One region of the Oikeobacillus pervagus genome, then DNA from elsewhere that is predicted to be linked to it. Evidence: predicted binding sites of a transcription regulator. Region 1 holds the regulator's gene; each other region holds the start of a gene.
What was found. Region 1 encodes LexA, which represses DNA repair genes until DNA is damaged. Its sites were predicted from a motif close to CGAACATATGTTCG; they were not measured.
Positions count from the first base shown of each region.

Region 2: the regulator LexA is predicted to act here: its motif matches at 1,834-1,847, upstream of uvrB (excinuclease ABC subunit UvrB).
Region 3: the regulator LexA is predicted to act here: its motif matches at 1,604-1,617, upstream of J2S13_RS00835 (Y-family DNA polymerase).
Region 4: the regulator LexA is predicted to act here: its motif matches at 1,137-1,150, upstream of J2S13_RS05795 (YhjD family protein).

Region 1 is NZ_JAUSUC010000009.1:39,438-42,639, reverse strand. It holds gene spoIIP (stage II sporulation protein P) at 1-825, shown strand, start outside; gene lexA (transcriptional repressor LexA) at 861-1,481, opposite strand; gene yneA (cell division suppressor protein YneA) at 1,639-1,959, shown strand; gene J2S13_RS05210 (YneB family resolvase-like protein) at 1,966-2,625, shown strand; gene J2S13_RS05205 (DUF896 domain-containing protein) at 2,696-2,929, shown strand; gene tkt (transketolase) at 3,136-3,202, shown strand, end outside.
Region 2 is NZ_JAUSUC010000031.1:5,972-9,173, reverse strand. It holds gene uvrB (excinuclease ABC subunit UvrB) at 1-1,684, opposite strand, end outside; gene J2S13_RS11625 (sulfite exporter TauE/SafE family protein) at 2,352-3,137, opposite strand.
Region 3 is NZ_JAUSUC010000001.1:151,971-155,172, forward strand. It holds gene J2S13_RS00830 (YolD-like family protein) at 1-237, opposite strand, end outside; gene J2S13_RS00835 (Y-family DNA polymerase) at 287-1,549, opposite strand; gene J2S13_RS00840 (YqzH family protein) at 1,724-1,909, shown strand; gene J2S13_RS00845 (SDR family NAD(P)-dependent oxidoreductase) at 1,940-2,740, opposite strand; gene J2S13_RS00850 (MBL fold metallo-hydrolase) at 2,737-3,202, opposite strand, start outside.
Region 4 is NZ_JAUSUC010000010.1:74,274-77,475, reverse strand. It holds gene addB (helicase-exonuclease AddAB subunit AddB) at 1-162, opposite strand, end outside; gene J2S13_RS05800 (TVP38/TMEM64 family protein) at 287-901, opposite strand; gene J2S13_RS05795 (YhjD family protein) at 1,333-1,728, shown strand; gene J2S13_RS05790 (competence protein ComK) at 1,851-2,411, opposite strand; gene J2S13_RS05785 (IDEAL domain-containing protein) at 2,597-2,830, shown strand; gene J2S13_RS05780 (M48 family metallopeptidase) at 3,015-3,202, opposite strand, start outside.

The DNA.
Region 1 (3,202 bases):
TTGATTAGTGAAATTAGTGGGTTAGAAAATTATAATTCAACGATATTCGTCGCCGGAAGAGGGACTGATTTTACTAATTTGCCGATTGAAACCCCGCCACACCATGAAATGAGGAATACACAATCAGATCACGATGGTAATCATGAACAGAAAGAAAATATTCAAAATATAGAGGGAGAAGGAAAGATTTACATTTATCATTCTCATAATCGGGAATCGTTTCTCCCTGTTTTAGATGGTGTAAAAAATCCTAATCTTGCTCATGACCCCGACAAAAATGTGACATTACTAGGAAAAAGATTGTCAGATAATTTAAGAGAAAAAGGGATACAGACGATTGTGGATACGACAGATATTTATGGGGTCTTAATGAAAAGAGGGCTGAAATATCCATCATCATACAATGTATCGAGGGAGTTCGTTCAAGCATTTTTAAAGGAAAATGATCGTATTCAAATGATGTTTGATATTCATCGTGATGCAAGGCCAAAAAAGGTAACCACGACTACGATCAATCAGCTTTCATACGCCCGGCTGTTCTTTGTTGTAGGTGTGTCCCATCCGAATTATGAAGAAAATCTCAAGTTTGCTAAGACTTTGAATCATGAACTTGAGAAGAAGTATCCTGGAATATCCCGTGGTGTATTTGGTAAGAGCAGTAAAGAAGGGAATGGAGTGTACAATCAAGATCTATTAGCTCATTCCGTCATCATCGAGGTTGGCGGTTATGAAAATAATATGGAAGAGTTGAATCGAACCATTGATGCTTTAAGTGGAGTCATTTCCGATTATTATTGGCAAGAAGCGAAGGAAGTGCAAAAGTAAAGAATCTCCCCCTCAAGAAAGCTGAGGGGTAAATATTATTGGATATGTCGAAATACACCGATCACTTTTCCTAAAATGATGACATTTTGTAAAATAATTGGCTCCATTGTAAAGTTCTCTGGTTGAAGTCGAATAAAATCTTTTTCCTTGAAAAAACGTTTGACTGTTGCTTCATTCTCTTCTGTCATGGCAACAACGATATCACCGTTTGAGGCTGTGTGTTGCTGTCTAACAATCACATAGTCACCATTTAGAATTCCGGCTTCTATCATACTATCACCCATAATTTCAAGCATAAATACTTGACTATCAGCTGATGCGAATTGTTCAGGTAGAGGAAAATATTCTTCTACGTTTTCAATGGCAGTGATCGGAAGTCCAGCTGTTACTTTTCCTACAAGAGGTACATTCATAATGTTTTGCCGTGGAATGGTATCTTCTTCATAATTTAAAACTTCAATTGCTCTAGGTTTAGTGGGGTCACGACGGATAAGTCCCTTTTTTTCCAAACGTGCTAAATGTCCATGAACAGTTGAACTGGAGGCTAATCCAACCGCTTCGCCAATTTCCCGAACAGACGGGGGATATCCCTTTGTTCTTACTTCGTCTTTAATAAAATCAAGAATATCTTGTTGCCTTTTAGATAATTTTGTCATATTCAGCACCTCTAATATTTGTCTGTTATGTAAATTATAGCACGAGTTCATATCGGATACAAACATAAGTTCGAATTTTTATCTTGACACAAACAAACGTTCTTATTATGATGTTTGTAGAAATAAGTCGAACAAATATTCGTACGGAGGGATATTTATGATAAAATCTATTTGTAAGAAACATATTTTTTCACTTCTATTTGTTGGTGTCATGTTTTTGGCTGGGGGGTTCGTTATATTGCAATTAGATTCAGAAGTAGAGTATCAAACCATCCTAGTGAAAAACGGAGATTCACTCTGGAGTCTTGCTGATGATTATCATCATTTGCATTTAATGAAGACGGAGGAATTTGTCGAATGGGTAGAAGCAAAGAACCATTTATACTCAGAAACGATTAAACCAGGGGATACGTTGATCGTCCCTATTAAAGTGACGAAAGAAAATATGCAGGATCATATTGCATTGAAAGAGGAGTAAAAAGAAATGAAGGCGATTATTTACTGTCGTGTTAGTACGACAAAACAATCTCAAGAGACTTCTTTAGAACGCCAAGAAGAAGAATTGCAACAATTAGCGAAGAGCAAGAATTATCAGATTGAAGAAGTCATAAAAGACCAAGCTAGTGGATATGACCTGGATCGACCTGGGGTTTTACATATGCTGGATCTTTTGAAAAATGATGAGATTCAAGCGGTTTTTATTCAAGATGAAACAAGAATTGGGAGAGGAAATGCTAAAATCGCCCTTTTACATTGTATTATGAAGGAAGGGGTTACTGTTTATAGTATCGATCATAATGGGGAGATCCAGCTTTCAGAATCGGATTCAATGGTCTTAAAAATCGTAAGTATAGTAGAAGAATATCAAAGGAAAATTCATAACCTGAAAATAAAACGGGGAATGAAACGAGCAGTAAAAAAAGGCTTTCGTCCTGAGAAAAACTTAAAACATGCCGGACATAACTCAGGGAGAGAACGAAAAGAAGTACCTGTCGAAGAAATCATTCGGTTAAGGGACAATCATTTAACCTTTGCAGAAATTGCGGCCACATTAAGAGGTTTTGGGTATAATGTCTCAAAGGCAACTGTTCATCGCAGATATCAAGAGTATATAGATGCCAATGAAAAGACATTGAATTCATGAATCTTGTCATTTTATTGCTTTTCTAGTATGATGACCAATATTATAAATAGAATAGAAAAGGAGAACAAGCATGCTTTCACCTAATAAAATTGCAAGAATTAATGAATTAGCCAAAAAAGCAAAAGCTTCTGGCTTAACAGAAGCAGAAGCGAAAGAACAGTCCAAACTTCGAAAAGAATACTTAGAAGCATTTAGGAAATCTGCACGCAAAACAATAGAAAATGTTCGTGTTATGGATCCAAATGGAAATGACGTCACTCCTGAAAAACTTAAACAGATTCAAAACAATAAAAAGCTCCATTAATAGATGATTCAATCCATATCTTGTCTGTTTCACTTTTTGAAACGATACGATTTTTTAATGACTCTGAATAATAGCAAAAATGAAGGAAGCCATATAAATTATAGAAACCAAACAGTAAGTTCTTATATTGTTCATTATATATTGTATAAATACGAAAAGAACTATAATATTAAGAATGTAAATAGTGAAAGGAAAGGATGGTCAACATGTTTGATAATACCGACCAATTGGCAATAAATACGATTAGGACATTATCAATTGATGCAATTGAAA
Region 2 (3,202 bases), on a different contig from region 1:
TCTCCATGGATTCAGTTATTTTGTCTGCATACATAATGACATGACCTTCCGCATTACGGGCTGCTCGACCAATCGTCTGAATTAGAGAACGCTCCGAACGCAAGAAACCTTCCTTATCCGCATCTAAAATCGCCACTAATGAGACTTCAGGAATATCTAAACCTTCTCTTAATAAGTTAATTCCTACTAAAACGTCATATTTCCCCAATCTAAGATCACGAATAATCTCAATCCGTTCAAGCGTTTTGACTTCAGAATGTAAATATTGAACCTTGATGCCGATTTCTTTTAAATAATCCGTTAGATCCTCTGACATTTTCTTCGTTAAAGTCGTGATGAGAACCCGCTCGTTTTTCTCGATTCGCTCCTGAATTTCTCCAAGTAGATCATCAATTTGACCTTCAATTGGTCGGACGTCAATTTGCGGATCTAATAAGCCCGTAGGTCGAATAATTTGCTCCACCATTTCAGGAGAATGCTCAAGTTCATAAGGACCAGGTGTCGCGGATACGCAAACTATTTGATGAATATGTTTCTCAAATTCTTCAAACTTTAATGGCCGATTATCCATTGCGGAAGGAAGCCGAAAACCATGATCGACTAGTACTTTTTTTCGTGCTTGGTCCCCATTATACATTCCACGTACTTGCGGGATCGTTACATGTGATTCATCCACAACCATTAAAAAATCATCTGGAAAATAGTCTAATAATGTATACGGTGTAGAGCCTGGCGGACGTAAGGTTAAATGACGGGAGTAGTTTTCAATTCCCGAACAAAATCCCATCTCCCTCATCATCTCTAAATCATAATTCGTCCTTTGTTCAAGTCTTTGTGCTTCAAGAAGTTTATTTTCTTCTCTTAATACTTTTAACTGCTCCGCTAATTCCTTTTCGATATTTTTAATCGCCTTTTTCATCTTCTCTTCTCTCGTAACGAAGTGGGAGGCTGGGAAAATGGCTACATGCTCACGTTCTCCGATAATTTCACCTGTTAAAGCATCTACCTCACGAATTCTGTCAATCTCATCACCGAAAAATTCAATTCGAATACAATGCTCATCTCGAGAAGCTGGAAAAATTTCAACAACATCTCCCCGTACTCGAAAGGTTCCACGTCGAAAATCAATATCATTTCTCTCATATTGAACATCCACTAATTTACGAAGCAAATCATTTCGCTCCAGTTCCATTCCAACTCTTAATGATACGACGAGTTCCCGATATTCTTCTGGAGACCCCAAACCATATATGCAAGAAACACTAGCAATAATAATGACATCATTCCGTTCAAAAAGGGAAGAGGTAGCGGAGTGTCGAAGCTTATCAATTTCATCATTAATACTGGCATCTTTCTCAATATATGTATCTGTTTGCGGGACATAAGCTTCCGGTTGATAATAATCATAGTAGCTTACGAAATATTCCACTGCATTGTTAGGGAAAAACTCTTTGAATTCACTGTATAATTGGCCAGCTAATGTTTTATTATGGGCGATGATCAATGTGGGTTTATTCACCTCTTTAATCACATTCGATATCGTAAAAGTTTTCCCTGTACCTGTAGCCCCTAAGAGTGTCTGGATTCTCTTTCCTTCTTCAATCCCTTGAACAATCTTTTGAATAGCAGAAGGCTGATCCCCTTGTGGACTATATTTTGAAACAAGCTCAAATTGATTCATCATCCGAACCTCCTATAGATGAATGATTTTCCCGTATATATCTCTACTGTGCATTTTTAGAAATGATCGTTTGCACAAACTCATTCAAAGTCAATTTCTCTTTATTATATCCTCATTTTACCACAAACAATAGCTTTCAAACCATTATTAAGCGAACAAACATTCGAAAAAAATAATCTGGATGTGACCAAATACGCAAGCGCCATAAATATCGGTGTAAGGTATTCGTCATTTTTGACTGAAATAACGGAAAGAAGGGCGAGGTCGTTCACAAGCTGGTGTTCACTCAAATTAGGGGAAATGTAGAAATACGCTAGTGGATAGGCAGTGAAGCTTGAGCAAAAACAACATTTTCTAAGTAGGATCCACAGTTTAAATTTCAGCGTTTTCCGAAACGATAAAAAGCCAATTCGCCTTGTAAATGGACGAATTGACTTTTTCGTTAACGAAACCATTGTTGTAATAACATGATCACTCCTACCAGGAGCGCTACTAACTTACCCGGTCATATTGGGGGTGGTGTTTGTAGATATTCTTCTTCATCCTTCTCTTCCCCCTTTTCCTCTTGTACCGGGTGGTTAGGAGGAATTCCTCAAAGATGATGAGAGCACTTCTTCTTTTCTTTCATTTTATCACCTGTTTTTATCCCTTTTTAATATACAATCAACGATTAAAATAATAAATCAAACCAAATTTTTACGGCTGTTGCTAAAATAAGGATCGCCAGGAACAACTGTAGAAATTTTGTATTGATTTTTTGCCCAGCCTTCGCTCCTAACGGGGAGGCAATTAAGCTTGCAATGACCATAATAATCGCAGGGACTAATAATACCTGTCCTGTCATCACTTTCCCAATCGTAGAACCGATGGAAGAAATCAACGTAATCGCAAGAGAGCTTGCGATTGTCATTCTTGTCGGGATTTCCAATACAACGAGCATAATCGGTACTAACAAAAAGGCCCCTGCAGCTCCTACAATTCCAGCCCCAATCCCGACAACAAAGGCTGATAAAGCGGCAAGCCATTTATTAAATTGAACCTCTTCAATTGGGATGTCATCCAGCCCTTTTTTAGGAATAAACATCATAATAGCCGCAATCGCAGCTAAAACCCCATAAATGATATTAATTCCACCTTCGGACATGATTTTCGAGCCAAATCCCCCAATGAAACTACCGAGTAAAATCGCCACCCCCATATAGATGATGAGTGTTTTATTTAAGTAGCCACTTTTCCGATAGGCCCAAACACCACCAATCGTAGCGAAAAAGACTTGTACTGCACTGATTCCTGAAACCTCATGTGCAGAGAAAGCCACAAATCCAAGCATGGAAGGAATATATAGTAGCATAGGGTATTTAATAATCGATCCGCCAATTCCAACCATTCCGGAAATATAAGAACCGATAAACCCAATGGCAAAGATTAATAAGATAAATCCGAATGAAAACTCCATTCTTTCACCTCATTCCCTTAGAAAGTAGAATGGATATCCCTAATGAAGAATGCTACTATGACAAC
Region 3 (3,202 bases), on a different contig from region 1:
AACATCATGAATATGGCCGATTAGTTTTTTACTTTCACCCTTTTGATAATAGGTAAATTGTAGAGTGGTGTTTTCCTCCATCGCTTCACAAACTACTATATTAAATTCCTCATATTTTTGCTCATCTAGAACCGGTTTTTTAATTTTATTTAAACTCTCATTATATTCTCTTAGTAATTTTACATGTTCTGGTAACATCATCGAAACCCATTTTATATTCCCGCGGTCACGAATCACATTAAACACCTACTTTATATACATTTGATAAAAAGGATATTTTTAAAAATTATCCTTTATGGCCTCCAATTAAATGGGAGCGTTGAAGTGCTGTACCCGCATCTGTATAAGAAATCGCCCGTAATAAAGCATTATACCCATATTTTTGACGAATATGGTCGACAACATAGCCGATTTTTCGCTTTTTCCAACCATTTGGTTCGAATAAGCTTAACTGGACATTCTGGTCATCCACTACGTTCGATAAGGTAATGGAAAGTTGGCGAACCGTTTTTCCAATATAATTTTCGTGAAATAGCTGCAAGCAAATACGATAAATATCCATCGTCACATTTGTCGGTTCCACCACTGTTTTAGACCGATTAAATCCTCCCCCAGAATCTTCATGACTATAACCGACCCCTAAACTAATGGTCCTCCCCGCTTTTTTCTGGGTGCGTGCTCTTCTTGCCACCTCTTCACACATTTCTAATAAAACATGCTTAATTTCCTCTTCTTCTTTATAATCGCGAAGTAGGATCTGGCTTTTGCCAAAACTGATTTGCCCTTTTAAAATCGGTGCCCCAAGTGTAGATAAATCTACTCCCCAAGCATGATAATATAATTGGTTTCCCATAACCCCAAATTTCGTCTCTAATTTTTCCAAATCGAAACGCGCCAGCTGGCCGACTGAAAAAATCCCCATTCGATTCAACTTTTTTTCTAGTCGACTTCCTATTCCCCACATTTTTTTCAAAGGGGAAATGGGCCATAATTTCGTCGGAATATCTTGGTAGGTCCATTCTGAAATTCCTTTTTTCTTCGCCTCTAAATCCAGGCAAAGTTTCGCCATTAACATATTAGGACCAATCCCAATTGCACAAGGTAATTGAAACTCCCTTTCCATGTCGTCCTTTATTTTTTCAGCAATCTCTCTTACATCTCCCCATAAAAGAAACGCCCCATCCACTTTTATAAAACTTTCATCCACACTGTATACATGAATCGCCTCCATCGGCACATAGCGGTTAAAGAGTTTTGTTATTTCAGTTGATACTCGTAAATACGTAGACATGTTTGGCTCCGCAATTTGAATTCGTGGATCTTTCGGAATTTCAAACAAGCGTGATCCCGTTTTAATTCCAAATTCTTTTTTCATTTTTGGAGAAGCAGCTAATACCACACTTCCTGGTCTTTCTTTCTCTCCTACAACCGCTAAATAACAGGTAAGCGGGTCTAATCCGAGCATAACTGCGGAACAACTTGCATAAAAACTTTTTATATCCACACATAAAATCTTATCATTCGGAAGCTGACTGTAATCAGCAGCCATTGCTTTCACTCCTCAATTAAGAACATTTGTTCCTATTATATTCACTATTGTAGGCGAATATTCGTTCGATTTCAACTTGTTTTAAATGGTTGGGAATTCATTATCTTCCATTTCAAAGTAAAAGGCTATGAATATAACGATAAATCATTATAATAGTCTTGAGGTGAAAATGTGATGGAAAGGAAACTCATACAAAAAATGATCCAACAAAGTTTACTCCAATATCATCGGGTGGATTTAATAGAGGAAAAGGAAGATTATACAAGTTTATATAACGAAATTATGAAACGATATATGAATCATGAAGGGGAGATTTTTGAAATTATAGAAGATGTCGTGTATGAATATATTACGACATAAAAAAAGCGCAGATCTCCCGCGCTCTTTCTGTTATTTTTTAAAAAATGCCTTTTTGCCAACTCGTTCGACCATCCGTGGAAATAAAGCATATAACACACTACCGACATTCATCCACTTAGGCAAATTAATTTCCCTTTTATTCGTAAACATCGCTTTCGTAATGGTGGACGCTACTTTTTCAGGATCTAACATCAATTTCTGTATGGATTTTACATAAGAACCAGATTGGTCCGCAATCTCAAAAAAGTTTGTCGCAATGGGACCTGGATTGACAGCCGTTACGTAAATTCCATCACGCGAAAGCTCCATTCGAACACTATTTGTAAAACCTAATACTGCGTGTTTAGTAGCAGCATATACACTCGATTTCGGAGTAGCAAGTTTTCCTGCCTGGGAAGCAATATTGATAATATGGCCGCTTCCTCTCTCTTTCATATGAGGGATAACAAATTGAGTACAGGAAATAAGCCCTAATACATTCACTTGAAACATCCCTTCAATATCTTTCCAACTTGCTTGATGTGCTTCATCAAACACGCCGAATCCAGCGTTATTAACTAATACGTCAACCGATCCCAACTTGGAAAATATAGCGGTGAAAGCCTTCTCTACTTCCGCTCGTTTTGAAATATCAACAGAAAACACAAGTACGCGAACGGAGAACTGTTGTTCAATTCGGTGTTGAATAGCCAATAAATTTGGTTCTCTGCGAGCAAGTAGAGCAATATTGGCTCCATTTTGTGCAGCTTTTAAAGCCATTTGCTCACCAATTCCACCAGAAGCACCTGTAATGACAATATTTTTCCCTTTTAAACGCTTATTCACTTTCATGACCTCTTAGCAGAAAAATATAATATATCATTATCATTTTGATGAACTGTGATTTCACCGAGTTCAAGAAGGTAATCGAGCTGGCCGACTGACTCTGAAATCGTTAAATCAGGTTGTTTTTTATAAATAGCCGGAAATAGTTGTTTACACACCTCAAAAGCCGTTCGTGGTTCATCTTTTAACATCTCTTTCACACTCATAGCTCGTTCATGCTGGCGCCCAAGTCGACGATCAATCAAGTCGTGCATTTTGCTCACTTCTGTCCCATGCCCTGTAAATGCCTTTTCAACTGGAAATTGAAGAACTTTCTTTAAAGAATCATTGTATTGAACTTGTGGTTTAGGCCGTTCCATGTCTGGCTTTCGTGGGGGTTCGAGAAGAGGATTCGATGAAACTGTTGCTAACACATGATCGCCGACAATCATGATTCCATCTTTTTCCCGATAGAAGACAAGATGACTT
Region 4 (3,202 bases), on a different contig from region 1:
GGTATTAACTAGATCATATTCAGATTGAAAGGTCATTTGATCAGGAACCAGATAAATGATTGGCTTTCCATTCGGCTGCTCAATTAATTTTTGTTTGATTTCATCCATCATTTTTTGCGTTTTACCTTTACCAGAACGCCCTAAAATAAAACGTACAGTCACAAAATCACCTCCAATATTTTCACGCATGAACTTTCGTCTAAGTTCATTATAATAAAGATTGAAAATAGATCCTAATCCTAACAAACTGGAAATAGAGAAAGAACCCAAAATCGCTGGGTTCTCTCTATGCTCCTTGACGCTTCTTGCTTTTTTCAAAAATTCTTACTTCCACTCTCTTCCCAACAACCCAAAAAACAAAAATGACAACAAGGACAATAATGGTGTGTAATGGTTTTTTAAACAGTGATTCAATGTCATATCCGACAAAGCTCAACGTAAAAATCATTACCATTTTCCCCGTGATAACAGCCAACATATATTGGACCATTTTAATATTGGATAGACCAGCCACAATGTTTACCACAGCCGAGGGAGTAAATGGAAAACATAAAAGAATAAAGAGGGGACCAAAACCATGACGATCCACCCAATTCATCAATTTCTTTACTTGTGGATGATTATGTAAAAAACGTAGGGCCCTTCCTTTTCCATATCGACGAACAATTAAAAAGACGATCAAAGCTCCACTTACCGCTCCAATCCAAGAAAATAAAAAACCAAACCCAAGACCAAACGCATTCGCATTCGCCATGACAAATAAAAATAATGGTAAAAACGGCAAGAACGCTTCAAGCATCGGCAATAATATTCCTGGCAGCGGCCCAAATGCCCTATACTGTTGAATTAAAACCATTATATTTTCGAGAGTGAACCACTCTTTCAGCGTATTAAAATCCATAAATGTTTGTTTCCTCTCATTATTAGCTATTCCATACTATTATCTGCTCTTTATTTTAACATAATCATTTCTAATCTTTTACATAAAAGTTTATCATATAATGTTCATTTCCTTTTCACCTTTATGATAAGAATGATTCGAAAAGACGAAGATTTCACCTTTAAGATCCTTGCCATCTGTTACTAGACGAAAAAAATGGAAACACTTGCATATAGATAGGAATATGATTAAAATGTGAACATATGTTCTGTGCAAAGTAAAACTTCATTTAGTAGGGGTTTTCTTCATCCCCCACTGAATGTTAGTTGAACTTATCGGACCTTTAGGAGCAGTGAGCCCCCACCTATCTTCTTTGTTTCTAAATCATTTTGAGGTGGAGGTTTTACTGTCCGTTAAGGCGGGATAAATTCCTTATGAAAGGAACAGTATTCATGACTAGAATCCCAACGAATGATCGAGATCTTCTGGAAAAAGCGATTTATTTGCCGATGCTACTAATCATCTTAAATCGTGACTACACACTAATCAAAAATAGTCCATTTAAATTACCAAAACCTTATTTAACTTGGCTTTCTGAAACGATGAAAGCCGTTCAGCATGACCTAGCTCATGTCAAAACCCTAATGAGGAAACGCCGCATGAAAGTCGAGAAGTTGGATTCGGATGATTCCTTTACCATGTATTTATTTCATTATAAAGGATATGTAGAACAACATAATTATTTCAATCCAAGGCTTCGCAATAAAGTAGAAGAACTATTAAGATTTTATTTATATGAACGTTTTCAACTCCCAACAAATGGGGAGAAAACTAGGCAAAAAAAATGATGGGCAAGGTTCAATCCTGTTTCATCACAATAAAAAGCGTGAAAAGATTCACGCTTTTTTCAGAACAAATGTAAAGGTGATCCACAGTTCTAAAGGCTTCCTAAACAACAATGAACCCCCTGTTAATCAATGGCATATGGCTGACTCGATTCAGATGCTTTCTTTGCATTTTTGATGAGGATTCTTTCACGAAATGGCTTTTCCATATTTTTAATTTGTTGTTCAAACTTTACGCGAAGTCTTGCTGTTCTGCCTAATTGACTTTCAAATGAACTTGAAGAAATAGGAATCGTAACTGTTTGATTATTATGGAATAACACTTCTGTATCATAGGAATTGATGCAAGTATGTGCCACGATATGTTCATGTGAAATCCACATACAGTCAATCTTTGTTGGTGATAAAGTGGGAAATAGATAAATGGAGGTGTGTGGATCAATGATGATGGGCGCTTTATGCGTTACTCCTATTAATCTTTTCGTTCCATCTCTCCTGCCTTGGTATGAGGAGCCAAAGTATTCACAGCTTTTCTTCACTAATTCCAATGGTTTAAACGGAGAGATGTACTCATCATGGAGCTCATAAATTTTCGAATAAACCCTTGAACCATATTGAAAGGGCATGATGATCATTGTATATGGATTGATTTCATATTCTTCAACAATGCGTCTTTTTTCCTCCATTGTGTTCTCCTTTCCAGGTATTTCGACACTATCATAGCATCTTTTTATCTATTTGTCTGTAAATATATTGGAAATTTGGGCAATTTTATGTACTATTTGTTACTTTTCTAAAAATTATAAATTTTCAGTTGAATTTTCCGGAAAAGTCCCATATAATATAAAAAAGGCATTCGAGGTGATCGTAAATGGAAAAGAAAAAGTCTTATGCTGAGATGATGAAGTCTAGAACGATTCCCCGTAAACAAGATTTAACAATCACTGATGTTTATATTGATATGCTTTTGAATGAAATTTTGTTAAACCAAGAGAAAAGACAATTAATGATGGCAATTGATCAAGCCCTAGATGAGGGTGATCGCGACTCCTTTCAAGAACTAACCACTAAATTGATCCAACTCCAGGAACGTTTTGGAATGTAAGAAGCACTATCTTATCTATATTCAAATGATTAAAAAAGTTTCCTCTAAATTAAAAACCTTACTAAATTTATTACCCCCAAAATCATTTCATCCCGTATCTGGTGGATACGGGAACCTTTTTGAGTCACATCTTTCCAAGTGAAAATCCCTTATTAAAAAAATCATAAAAAGGGACAGCCGACCTTTAAGAAGACGGTTGTTCCTTTTTACTTGGATCGACTTTTTTTAATGGATAGGTTTCCACCATATTTAATCGTTCCAACATGGTTGGATGTTCATAACGAAAGATTTTTACTAGAAATGGGGGATTGACTTGGCTTAATCCCGCTTTGGTTAGTTTCTGGAATGTTTGGATCGCTGCCTCTTTATCCC